DNA from 4 places in the Bacillus sp. JJ1566 genome. Region 3 is predicted to be linked to each of the others. Evidence: riboswitches for the same ligand, from Rfam matches in the RefSeq annotation. Region 3 holds a riboswitch; each other region holds the start of a gene.
The links. A riboswitch is a leader RNA that binds a small molecule or an ion and turns the genes downstream of it on or off. The one in region 3 is predicted to bind thiamine pyrophosphate.
Positions count from the first base shown of each region.

Region 1 (3,111 bases), on a different contig from region 3:
TAGCGGATGTTGGCTTTGCGGATTCCGTCAAAGATGTTGATGGCTGCAGAAACGATGAATGAGATGAGTAAAGTTGCAATGAACCATGTTTTAAATTGGTGATCCTGAGTGTCAAATAGGTTTGTCATCTGCTTGATAAAGTTTTGGTTTAAGATATTGGGATTTATGAAGATTACGATGAATACAAGGGTTGAAAAGACTTGAAGGACCGTATTGTAAATAGCCATTCTTTTCGTCCATTGTCCTTTGATAAATTTATATAGGGTCAATCCGATTTCAAAACCAATCACAACTAGAACAATCGGCCAAAATCTAAGCAATAACTCTTGATTTAAAGCGGGAGTTACAAATTCGAGACCATCATTTTCGCCTTTATAGATACCTAGAAGTTGATTGGCATAAAAATATAGGGTTGCCCAGATTGCAGTCCATAATAGAGCACCAAATACTTCACATTTTGAAATCGCCTTTTTCTTTGGGATATAGGTGATATTTTTTAAATCATCCGGAGTCCATTTTTTTAGGCCGGTGGTTAGTCGCTGATCATCTTTTCCTTTATCCATTCTTTCAATAATGGCGAACACTAGTGTAAACCAAAAGAATGTTTGCATCGAAACGTCAATCATTCTCCAAATCCCCAAACCAATTAAGTCCAACACCACATTAATGACGGCTTCTTCCCCTTGATACCCGATAAAAAATTCGGCAACCACGGAGATGAGTGCAACTACAGCGGCAATCGGTACAATCATTTTGAGTAAGCTTACATACACGTCAAAATAACGTGGACCAATAAGGTGCATGGGTCGGTCGCGATAATTATTAGCTAATTTTACAGGACTTCCTAATTTCTCTAGTACAGTTTTTACATCTTCTTCGTTGTAATCATCAGGCAACATATCCTCAATGGTCGACCGTAGTTCAAGTGCGATATCTTCACGCATTTTTTCAGGAAGTCGTCTCGTAACCTCCTTAATGTAGATGTCAAACAGATTCATAATCTTCCTCTCCCTCTAAAAGTCTGTATAGCTCTTTTGAATTTTGAATCCATTCCTTTTTTAGCTGTAGAAAGATCTCGAGCCCGTATTCACTTAATACATAGTACTTACGGGGTCTGCTTTCAGTTGTATCCCAGCTGCTTGTCACCAATTCTTGTTTTTCCAGTCGTCGAAGCAAGGGATATAAGGTGCTTTGGTCAATTGAAATTCCAGAACCCTCTAATAATTGAACAAGAGAATAACCATATTGTGGGGTTCGTAATTGACTTAAAACTGCTAGTGTCAACGTTCCTCTTCTAAGCTCTGTCATTAATGAGTTTAATAAGTTACTCATTCACCCACCTCATTTTTAATTACTATATGTCATACAGTATTTAGTCTATACTATGTGTCGTACACTATTGTTGTTCCGAAAGCAATGACCCATTTTAAAATAATGACAGAATTTTTTCGTATGGTATAATAAAGACAATTAAATATGAGTAGGGGAGCTCACACATGTGGGCTGAGAGTAAGCGAAATGTAGCTTAGACCCTTTAACCTGATTTGGATAATGCCAACGTAGGGAATTTGTGTAAGTATGTGCGTTCATGCGGTATATCTATTTTAGGTATACCGCATTTTTATTTTGGATAGGAGGATGAAGGATGTTTGAAAAGATTTTAGCTAATGTTAAGGAAAAAACACCGCTTGTACATAATATTACAAACTATGTGACGGTGAATGACGTTGCAAATATTGTTCTTGCTTGTGGGGGTTCACCAATTATGGCGGATGATCCTAAGGAAGTGGCAGATATTACAAGCATTTGTAACGCTCTTGTCATCAATATTGGAACATTAAACGAGCGTACGATTGAATCCATGATTTTAGCAGGAAAAGCTGCAAATAAAATAGGGAACCCGGTTATTTTAGACCCAGTTGGGGCGGGGGCATCAAGCTTACGAACCAATACGGTTTATCTCCTTTTAAAAGAAGTTGAGTTTGCTGTTATCAGAGGAAATTTATCAGAAATAAAGACCGTACATGCTGGCAGTGGAAATACAAAAGGTGTCGATGCAGCAGCAGAAGATGTCATCAACGAAGGAAATATCGCTGAAATGGTTCAATTTGCAAAAGAGGTAAGCAATCAGACAGGTGCCGTTATTGCTATCACGGGCGCGATTGATATCGTTGCAAATCAGGATGAAGCTTTTATAATCCGCAATGGCCACCCAATGATGTCAAAAATTACTGGAACCGGGTGCATGCTTTCAGCAGTTGTAGCTGCTTATTGTGGGGCAAACCCTCAGGACATGTTAAAAGGCACGGCCGCTGCGGTTAGTGCGATGGGGTTATGCGGTGAATTGGCATATCAAAAAGTAGAAAAATTAAATGAAGGAACGTCATCACTGCGCACGTATTTGATTGATGCGATGAGCAACTTAGACTTTATACAACTACAAGGTGGGATGAACATTGAAAATCGATAAAAATGCAATGCTTTTATACGCAGTAACCGATCGTGCTTGGACAGGCAATCAGACATTAGTTGAACAAGTAGAAGCTGCACTAAAGGGTGGAATTACGTTCCTACAGCTTAGAGAAAAAAATCTTGGATATGATGAATTTTTACAGGAAGCCATTGAACTTAAGATGCTAACCGCGTTCTATGATGTTCCATTTGTAATTAACGACAATGTCGAGATCGCACTAGCGTGTGATGCAGATGGCGTGCATGTTGGGCAAGAGGATATGTCGGTTGAAAAGGTCCGCGAATTGATTGGAACAGATAAAATTCTTGGTGTGTCTGCACAAAATGTGGAACAGGCTATTGCCGCTGAAAAAGCTGGAGCCGATTATCTTGGGATTGGTTCTGTTTTTCCAACAAGCACAAAGTCGGATGCAAAACCGATGGCATTTGAAACTGTTCAAGAAATATGTAAAAGCGTATCAATTCCAATTGTTGCAATTGGCGGAATTACAAAAGGGAATATTTTAGAGTTAGCGGGTAGCGGGGTGGACGGAGTAGCCGTTGTATCGGCAATCTTTGCGCAGTCAACTATCACCGCTGCAACCGCAGAATTAAAAGAACTTGCAACTGAAATGGTAAGGAGTGACAGAACATGAAAAA
Region 1 covers NZ_JBALOP010000054.1:2,522-5,632, forward strand. The annotation lists gene V7112_RS19175 (HAAS signaling domain-containing protein) at 1-998, opposite strand, end outside; gene V7112_RS19180 (PadR family transcriptional regulator) at 985-1,332, opposite strand; TPP riboswitch at 1,473-1,583, shown strand; gene thiM (hydroxyethylthiazole kinase) at 1,646-2,470, shown strand; gene thiE (thiamine phosphate synthase) at 2,457-3,107, shown strand; gene thiD (bifunctional hydroxymethylpyrimidine kinase/phosphomethylpyrimidine kinase) at 3,104-3,111, shown strand, end outside.
Region 1: another riboswitch for thiamine pyrophosphate. It lies ahead of thiM (hydroxyethylthiazole kinase); the one in region 3 lies ahead of tenA (thiaminase II).

Region 2 (3,111 bases), on a different contig from region 3:
CATCATCGTAACAGTAGTCGATCAGGTGAAGAAATTCCCAGCAAATCGAATCAATCTTCACCGTAAAGCGTTCGAAGCTTTAGGTGCATCCCCGAGTGTCGGCGTTTTAAATGTAGAAATTACACCAATCGATTAAAAAAAGTAGGAGAACAATGTCAGAATTGTCCTCCTTTTTCTACTTATTTTTCTAAATCCGATTGAACGAAGTTTTCGCGATGAATTTCTGCATCATTTGACTCAAGAAGATTTTCTGATTGTAAAGCATCGTAAGCAGGATTTGTGATATAAAGAACTTGATTTTTTAAATGTTGATCTTCCTTCATAACTTCCATCCTTTCCCATTTATAATACTAATATGGCTTTTTAAGGTTCTTTTTACACATGATACTCATATTGAAATTTTTTTATAAAAAGTAAGCACATTTTTGGTTGCCCTTCATATACTACTTATTGTGTGAGAAAACAGTTAGAAGGGAAGTACAAAACAATGAGCAACGAGATTAAAACACCAGTTACAAATGATTACAAGGACAAGGATGGGTACAAAGTAATCGAAGTCAACCTAAACAATCCAACAGAAAACCTATTTGCAGTCGTAACTCCTATTAAAATGCAGTAGGAAAATCAAAATACCATCTTTTCGTACGTATTCATACATAGAAAAGGTGGTATTTTTCATTTTGCTTAAAAAAGGATATGAAGTACAATAAAGGAAACGTAATAAGGGAGCATGACATGAACGAATTAAACAATCTCGTTGAATTATTTGAAAAAAATCGGAATGATGAAAATGCAGTTCCGATGCAGAAATATATGAGAAATCTGTTCCCATTCCTTGGAATAAAATCACCGTTAAGAAGAGAATTAATGCGCGATTTTTATAAAGAAACAGGTATTTTAAAGCTGGAAATTGATCTTGAACTAGTAAAACAATTATGGATGAAAGATGAACGAGAATACCAATATGCGGCACAGGACTGCTTAGTCAAGTCCATCAAGAAACTAAATATCTTCCACTTGGAATTTATTGAAATTCTTATTACTACAAAATCTTGGTGGGATACGGTCGATATAATTGCACCACATTTAGTAGGAAAGATCGCAAAGGAAACACCAAGCATCATAGAAAAGAAGATTGAAAAATGGGCATTCGGTGACAACTTATGGCTGAAACGCTCATCGATTCTGTTTCAACTAAAATATAAGGAAGAAACAAATGAAAGATTCCTTTACAAATACATAAAAGCCAATGCAGATAGTAAGGAATTTTTCATCCAAAAAGCAATCGGCTGGTCCTTACGTGAGTATTCAAAGACGAATCCAGATTCAGTTCGTCAATTTATAAAAGAAAACACATTGTCGAAACTTAGTGTCAGAGAAGGTAGTAAATATATTTAAAGCCAGGGCTCACACTTTAAAAGCATCAAATACCTTTACATTTTTGTGTAAACATACTATGCTTAAAGAAAGAATATTCGCAAACTACTAGGGGTGCCCGATTGGGCTGAGAGAAAAACGGACGTTTTTTAACCCTTTGGACCTGATCCGGGTAATACCGGCGGAGGAAAGTAGAGTGGAAAACTTCCATTTTTTTCTTACTACTTAAGCCAGGTCCATTCATGTGGATCTGGCTTTTTTGCGTTTTTCTTATCTATCATAATAGGAGGCTACTAGAATGAAACTTCAGAATCAGGTTATTCTCGTTACAGGCGGCGCACGTGGGTTAGGGAGTGAAATTGTAAAAGCAGTTGCTAATGAAGGAGCGAAAGTGGTTATTAATTATTTCAATAGTGAAGAAAAAGCTCATTCTTTAAAAGACGAAATTGGTGAAAATGCGATTGCCATTCATGCAGATGTGCGGAATCGGGAACAGGTACAACACTTATTTGCTGAAGCGAAAAAATATTTTGACCAACCTATCACAACAGTTGTAAATAATGCCTTAATTAATTTCCGATTTGACCCCATCGCAAGAAAAAACGCAGAAGATATTTCTTGGGAGGATTATCATGCACAGCTTGAAGGTGCAATCCGAGGAGCTTTACATACGACCCAGGCTGCGGTTAGTGATATGAAGGAACTAGGCTTTGGACGCATTGTGACCATTGGCACAAATCTTTTTCAAAATCCAGTCGTTGCTTATCACGATTACAACACAAGTAAGGCGGCACTACTAGGATTCACACGAAACATGGCAAAAGATCTTGGTGCATACGGCATTAACGTTAACATGATTTCAGGAGGATTACTTCAAACAACCGATGCGAGTTCTGCCACTTCTGAAGAAGTTTTCCAATTAATTAAGGATTCTACTCCACTTCAAAAAGTCACGACACCAGGGGATGTTGCAAAAGCAGTTCTTTTCTTTGCATCTCCTTGGAGCAAAGGTGTAACAGGGCAGAATCTTGTCGTTGACGGCGGATTAGTAATGGACTAAATCTTTAAGGGGGATTCATTATGAGTAAAACATTAAAATTGACTATTACAGCAATGTTTGTTGCGATTGGAACAGTTACAAGCCATTTGTTTGCAATACCAATTGGATTCACAAAGGTTTTTCCAATGCAGCATTTTATTAATGTACTTTCTGCAGTAATCCTTGGCCCTGCATATGCCGTTCTTCAAGCTTTTTCAGTATCATTACTTCGAAATATGCTTGGAACGGGTTCGTTATTCGCATTTCCGGGCAGTATGATTGGGGCATTTTTAGCAGCATTATTATATTCAAAAACGAAGAAAGCTTCAATGGCGATGACTGGTGAAATTTTCGGAACCGGGTTATTGGGTGCAATGGCTTGTTATCCAATCGCCACACTCTTTATGGGCCAGGATGCCGCCCTTTTCGGTTTCGTACCGTCTTTTATTTTTAGCTCAATTGCAGGTTCCATCTTTGGATTTATAATTGTTGGAATCGTATTAAAAAACCCAGCTTTTAAAACTTATCAAGAACGAAACTTCTAAAAGTAAAAAGACTAAACAGATTGTTGTTTAGTCTTTTTTAGATAAATAAACCACCGATAATATAGAGCACAATTGCAATTACGCCACCAATCGCTGAAACCTTTAATTTATATTGAGCATAATCGACTAAATCCATATCTAAAATCGATG
Region 2 covers NZ_JBALOP010000013.1:25,280-28,390, reverse strand. The annotation lists gene V7112_RS06525 (RlpA-like double-psi beta-barrel domain-containing protein) at 1-136, shown strand, start outside; gene V7112_RS06520 (hypothetical protein) at 180-323, opposite strand; gene V7112_RS06515 (hypothetical protein) at 488-619, shown strand; gene V7112_RS06510 (DNA alkylation repair protein) at 736-1,398, shown strand; TPP riboswitch at 1,478-1,584, shown strand; gene V7112_RS06505 (3-oxoacyl-ACP reductase) at 1,676-2,437, shown strand; gene thiW (energy coupling factor transporter S component ThiW) at 2,458-2,961, shown strand; gene V7112_RS06495 (Na+/H+ antiporter NhaC family protein) at 2,999-3,111, opposite strand, start outside.
Region 2: another riboswitch for thiamine pyrophosphate. It lies ahead of V7112_RS06505 (3-oxoacyl-ACP reductase); the one in region 3 lies ahead of tenA (thiaminase II).

Region 3 (3,111 bases):
TAAACGAGGTTTTTGCAAAAGACTTTCCAGAGTCCATTCGGATCGACCAAAGCCAAGTACACGGTAATATACGTTCCAATCCAGCAACCTTTTCGGGTATTATGAATTCGATTCGAAAAGCTTTTTCTGATGCGAATAATGTGGAGAGTGGGTTATTTAGCTATAACTCTAAAGGGGCCTGTGAAAAATGTGGTGGAACAGGAACGGTAGAGCTTAATCTATCGTTTATGGATAAAATGGAAATGGAATGTAGCGAATGTCATGGCGATCGTTATAGACAGGAAGTGCTCCAATACCTCTATAAAGATAAAAACATAGTAGACATCATGGAAATGTCTGTGGCAGAAGCTGTGGAATTTTTTGAAGCAAAAGACATCCAGCGACAGCTAAAAAGTATGGCAACAGTCGGACTTGGATACATCTCATTAGGACAACCACTAAACACATTATCCGGTGGGGAAAGTCAAAGACTAAAACTTGCAAAAGAGCTAAACAAGAAGGGAAATATCTATATTTTAGATGAGCCAACAACTGGATTGCATCTATCAGATGTCTCCAATATTCTACTGATCATCGATAAATTAGTAGAAAAGGGTAACACAGTTATTGTCATTGAACATAACCTCGACGTCATTCGAAATAGTGATTGGATCATTGACCTAGGTCCAGATGGCGGTTCTGGTGGTGGAGAAATTTTATATGAAGGTCCACCAGCGGGTCTTAAGAATTGTGAACAATCTATAACTGCGAAGTATATCTAAATAGGTGTCTGTTCCTATGTTGGGGCAGACACCCTTTATAAAGTAAGGAGTGACCATTTGTGGCAATACATGTTGTACTATATCAACCGGATATACCTGCTAATACTGGAAATATTGCACTTACTTGTGCCGCAACGGATACAGCATTGCATTTAATTCGACCGCTGGGCTTTTCAACAGATGAAGAAATGATCAAACGAGCAGGTTTCGATTTCTGGCATTCTGTAGACATCAGGTATTATGACTCATTGGATGACTTTTTTTCGAAAAATCAAGGTGAGTTTTACTTTATTGAGACGTTTGGTGAAAAAACACATTCAGCCTTTGATTTCAGTGATGTAACAAAGGAGCATTATTTTATGTTTGGAAAAGAAACAACTGGTTTACCAAAAGAATTACTAGAAAATAATAAAAACCACTTTTTGAGAATACCGATGAATAACCATGTTCGTTCCCTTAACCTTTCGAATACAGCTGCAATATTGGTGTATGAGGCATTACGACAGCAGGGATATTCCCATTTAAAATAGGGACAGGTCCTTTGTCCTGCTTGCCTTTTCTAACCTGCTATGTTTAACTAGTATCTAGTAACTTAATAATCTAACAATTCGACTAGGGGAGCATGTAAGTGCTGAGAGATAGAAATATCGACCCTTTGAACCTGATCTAGGTAACACTAGCGTAGGGAAGTGGAGTTGGTATTTTTCGTGTAAACGAATAAATTTTGCCGAACCCATTTCTAGTCACTAGTGATGGTTTTTTTTTTCTCACCCTGATGTCAAAAGGAGAAAGGGGAAATGAAAGTGAGCAGACTATTTACAGATCGTTTGTGGAACCGAGTAGAGCCGATTTGGAATTCCTATTTGGAGCATCCATTTGTAAAAGGAATTGGCGAGGGCTGGTTAGAAAAGGAGAAATTTAAGCATTATATGAAGCAGGATTATGTGTATCTGATTGAGTATAGCCGCCTATTTGCGTTAGGGAGTGCAAAGGCCCCTGATTTAAAAACGATGTCCGTTTTTGCAAATCTTTTGCATGGCACTCTCGAGATAGAAATGGATCTTCACCGCCAATATGCCGCAAGATTCGATATCTCTCATGAAGAGCTTGAAGCAACCAAGCCCGCATCAACTACCACATCATACACAAGCTATATGCTGAACGTTGCCCAACTCGGGGGTGTTGAAAATGTTGTCGCAGCTGTCCTTGCCTGTGCATGGAGCTATAATTTTATTGGGAAAGAATTGGCAACATGGCCAGGTGCCAAGGAACATGAATTCTATGGTGATTGGGTGAAGATGTATTCATCCGATGAATTTACAGTGTTAGCGGAAGATTGTATAAACCTAATCAATGAAATCGCAAGCGAAAAACCAGAACGAGATTTAGCAGTACTGGAAGAAATTGTTGTCAAAACAAGCCTGTTTGAATACATGTTCTGGGATATGGCGGAAAACATAGAGGAATGGCCAAGCATATGATTAATAAACAAACAATCGCAAAGATGAAGGATTCAGTTATGATAGTTAACACTTCGAGAGGACCTATCATTCATACGGAATCATTAATTAAAGGGTTACAAAACTCAAAGATTCTTGCTGCTGGTCTTGATGTAATAGAAGATGAACCTGTAACTAAAGAAAATAAAATTCTAGAGTTTGAAAATGTTATCTTAACTCCGCACGTTTCATTTAAAACAGAGGAATCAACCAGAGAACTTCATAGACGTGTTGCGGAAACGGCATGTAAAGTTCTTAACGGTGAATTACCTAACAATATCCTAAATAGAAGTTAATAGAAAAAGAAAGAGATAGAACAAGTAAGTTCCTTAATCTCTTTCTTTCGTTTTACTAGCGGACAAGTTTTCTGATAAACATCCCTATAATGAGTGTAATGAAAATTAGACCTATTATTCCTTCCTGACCTTCCATAAATCTTAAATAGACAATATTATATAAACTTTCTCCAATGTTAAAGAATCTTCCGATAGATAGATTGATTGAATTATATAGGGACTCTTGTAATGATGTTGATGGATTCGTATGTTCTCCACCTATAGAGTAGATGCCAGTATAGAGTAAGATAATAGCAATGGACGTTAGTATTGGGTTTAAAAGCTTAACTCCCCATCCTCCCATATAACCATAAAAAACTGCTTTCGAAATGGCACCTAATTTACTAAATAGATTTTTCTTGCTCAGTTGTTCTTTTATTCGGGCAAAACGCATTAGGTAAAAGACTGTATCCGCTTCATCGTACCTGTGATCCTCCTGAAAGGAATGGATAAATACGATTAGTGACTCACTGACCCTCGACCAAAGAACCGTTTCTGACTCTAGATGATTCCCGT
Region 3 covers NZ_JBALOP010000025.1:194,724-197,834, forward strand. The annotation lists gene V7112_RS11650 (excinuclease ABC subunit UvrA) at 1-761, shown strand, start outside; gene trmL (tRNA (uridine(34)/cytosine(34)/5-carboxymethylaminomethyluridine(34)-2'-O)-methyltransferase TrmL) at 821-1,291, shown strand; TPP riboswitch at 1,366-1,466, shown strand; gene tenA (thiaminase II) at 1,559-2,242, shown strand; gene V7112_RS11665 (NAD(P)-dependent oxidoreductase) at 2,281-2,556, shown strand; gene V7112_RS11670 (hypothetical protein) at 2,612-3,111, opposite strand, start outside.

Region 4 (3,111 bases), on a different contig from region 3:
AGGATCCTGAATTACGATATACCCCAAGTGGAGTTGCAGTTGCAACCTTTACACTTGCAGTGAATCGAACATTTACGAATCAGTCAGGCGAACGTGAAGCTGACTTCATTAATTGCGTCATATGGCGCCGACCAGCCGAAAATGTGGCAAACTTCCTAAAGAAAGGAAGCTTAGCAGGCGTCGATGGTCGTCTTCAAACAAGAAATTATGAAGGTCAGGATGGCAAACGCGTATATGTTACTGAGGTTGTAGCGGAAAGTGTTCAGTTCCTTGAACCTAGAAATGCGAATGACCAACAGCGCAGCGGTGGAGGTAACTTTGGTGGAAACCAAGGCGGAGGCTATGGTGGCAATCAAGGTGGCTATGGTGGCAACCAGGGTGGAAATCAAGGCGGTGGCCAAGGTGGATACTCTCCATTTGGACAGAGTCAGAACCCAAATCAAAACCAAGGACCTACAAGAGTAGACCAAGATCCATTTGCAAATGATGGACAGCCTATCGATATTTCAGATGACGATCTACCGTTCTAACTTGTAAGTGAATCGTATAAATTAAAACTTAAAAAAGGAGGGAAAATCGATGGCAGGCGGACGTAAAGGTGGACGTGCAAAGCGTCGTAAAGTGTGTTACTTCACAGCTAATGGAATTACACACATCGATTACAAAGAAGTAGATTTACTTAAAAAATTCGTTTCTGAGCGTGGTAAAATTTTACCTCGTCGTGTAACAGGTACAAGCGCAAAATACCAACGTAAATTAACTGTTGCTATTAAACGTGCTCGTCAAATGGCATTATTACCATATGTATCTGGTGAATAATAAAGAAAAGCGATGATCGTCACAATGCGGTCATCGCTTTTTTTCTTTATTTTTATTAAGGGAACCAAGAGAATCGTCCCTATGGTTCCTATTGTGTAATTACATAGTTTGTTTTTGAATAAAAAAACGAGGTGAAGCGACGATGAGTAAAACCAAAACTACAGAGCATGAAATAAAGGAACCTAGCATCGCAATACTGTTAAATGTGAAGGAGTAAAACACAGGGTCCATTCCTTCTGGTGCGTACATGCCCCAGTATATGAATCCTGCAAGAAAATGCCAAAAGTAACGTGCTACACTTCCTACAAATATTGCGAAGACAATAATACCTATACCTAAGCCCTTTTTATTATTATTTAAAGCTTTTTGAACTGGATTTTTAAGTAAACCAGCAAAGCCTATAAAAGGAAAAGCAATAACAAACTCAATAAAACCTTGTAATGGATGAATAATTTGAGGATCAAATACAAGCTGTAATAATCCCCAAATTAATCCCGAAAGAAATCCTGTTTTGAATCCCCATCTTAAAGAAATGATAAAAACGGGAACCATTGCAAAAGAAATAGATATTGTAGCGATTTTAATAGACGGTACAAACATGTCTAACGCTAGTGCTAATACTGCAAAAATAGCTGCTTCAATCATTGGTTGTAATTTAGTACTTCTCATAAAAAAAATCCCCCTTGAAGTATGTTTTAATAATAACGTACCCCAAAGGAGAACAACTTTAATAAAAGTATATGTTCTCAAGTATCTCCACATTCCTACGCTAGTATTAACTAACAGGTTCGAAGGGTCTGAACTCTTAACGTTCACTCTCAGCAAAATTGCTCCCCTTGTGGTTACGTTTTACTTATAATTACTATCATAATAGAAAATAGGGAAAAGTAAAACAAAAAGTTTCTGCACAGAGGAACTTTGACTAAAGACTGATACGTCCCGTGTCAAATGTCAAGTCACCACATCCTGTGGAAGTCAAAGGTTGAAGACTTTCTAGTAAAACTTTAAAATAGAAGGTGATTTAAAAAAAGTTTGTGTTTTTAATGTCTAGCGCAAGGCGCCATCGGCTCGAGGTCATAAGCCAATCGCTTCGGAAGGTAAAATACACCTTCTGTCAGCGCTCGTCTTATGCTTGCGCCGATAAGCGAGCGCCTTGCGCTTTTCTAAAAAGTTGAGGTGAAAAGGTGAAAAAAGCAAAAATTATAACAGAAGGGGCTATGTTATTAGCAATATATAGTGTACTGTTACTACTTACTTTATATGTCCCACTACTTGGAATCGTGCTTTCATTCCTTTTGCCCATTCCATTTATCCTGTTTACGGTGAAATATAGGGTAAAGCAGTCAATGCTATTTATTCTAATTGCCTTTTTATTATCGGGGCTATTAGGCTCTGTCTTTGGGATCATACATACGATTATGTTTGGAATTTCAGGAATTTTACTTGGTGAATTAATTAACCGTGGAAGAAGTGGAATTGAGTTATTTTTAGGTTCCTGTTTATCGTATTTGTTTTCAATCGTGCTGCTGTATGTAACAGCGGTTTTGATACTACAAATTGATGTCTATGACCTAATCCGTGAAAGCTCACGGGAATCTTTTGCAATGGCTGAGAGTATAATGAGGGCAACAGGGGGCGAAGTGAATACGGAGGCCATTGCGCAACTAGAAGAGTCGATTGAGATGATGCAATACATGATCCCAAGCATGTTTGTTTTAATTGCAATGGTTTTAGCTTTTGTAACAGTTGTAGCAATGAAACCGGTGCTTGTTCGACTTCAGGTGAAAATGAATCCATTCCCACCGTTTCGTGAGATTTCGTTTCCTAAGAGTATTTTATGGTATTATTTACTGATTTTACTTTTTAGCTTTGTTGAACTGGAAAAGGGCACGTTTGGGTATACTGCCTTTTTAAATCTCTTTTTTGTTTTGCAGTGGTTTATGGTGATTCAAGGCTTGTCTTTCATTTATTATTTCTGTCATCAAAAAGGAATCACAAAGGCCGTGCCAATTGTACTAACAATCTTAACACCATTTCTCCTTTATATTATTCGAATCTTAGGTATAATTGACTTAGGATTCCAACTGCGAAATCGAATTAATGGAAAGAAGTAAAACAAAGCTTTAGGAGCTGAAAATTACATGCCAGACTTTTATAAAAGGAAGTTATTTCGCTATCCTATCTATGCATTGCTTGTGATAACAAGTGTTTTTAGTGCAGTTCTCATTTTTTATCATTGGATGATTGGGTTAGCATGTTTTCTGCTCCTTGGATTCATTGTCTATTTTTTAA
Region 4 covers NZ_JBALOP010000030.1:17,040-20,150, forward strand. The annotation lists gene ssb (single-stranded DNA-binding protein) at 1-530, shown strand, start outside; gene rpsR (30S ribosomal protein S18) at 580-819, shown strand; gene thiT (energy-coupled thiamine transporter ThiT) at 919-1,488, opposite strand; TPP riboswitch at 1,564-1,666, opposite strand; gene V7112_RS13290 (YybS family protein) at 2,004-2,933, shown strand; gene V7112_RS13295 (DHH family phosphoesterase) at 2,961-3,111, shown strand, end outside.
Region 4: another riboswitch for thiamine pyrophosphate. It lies ahead of thiT (energy-coupled thiamine transporter ThiT); the one in region 3 lies ahead of tenA (thiaminase II).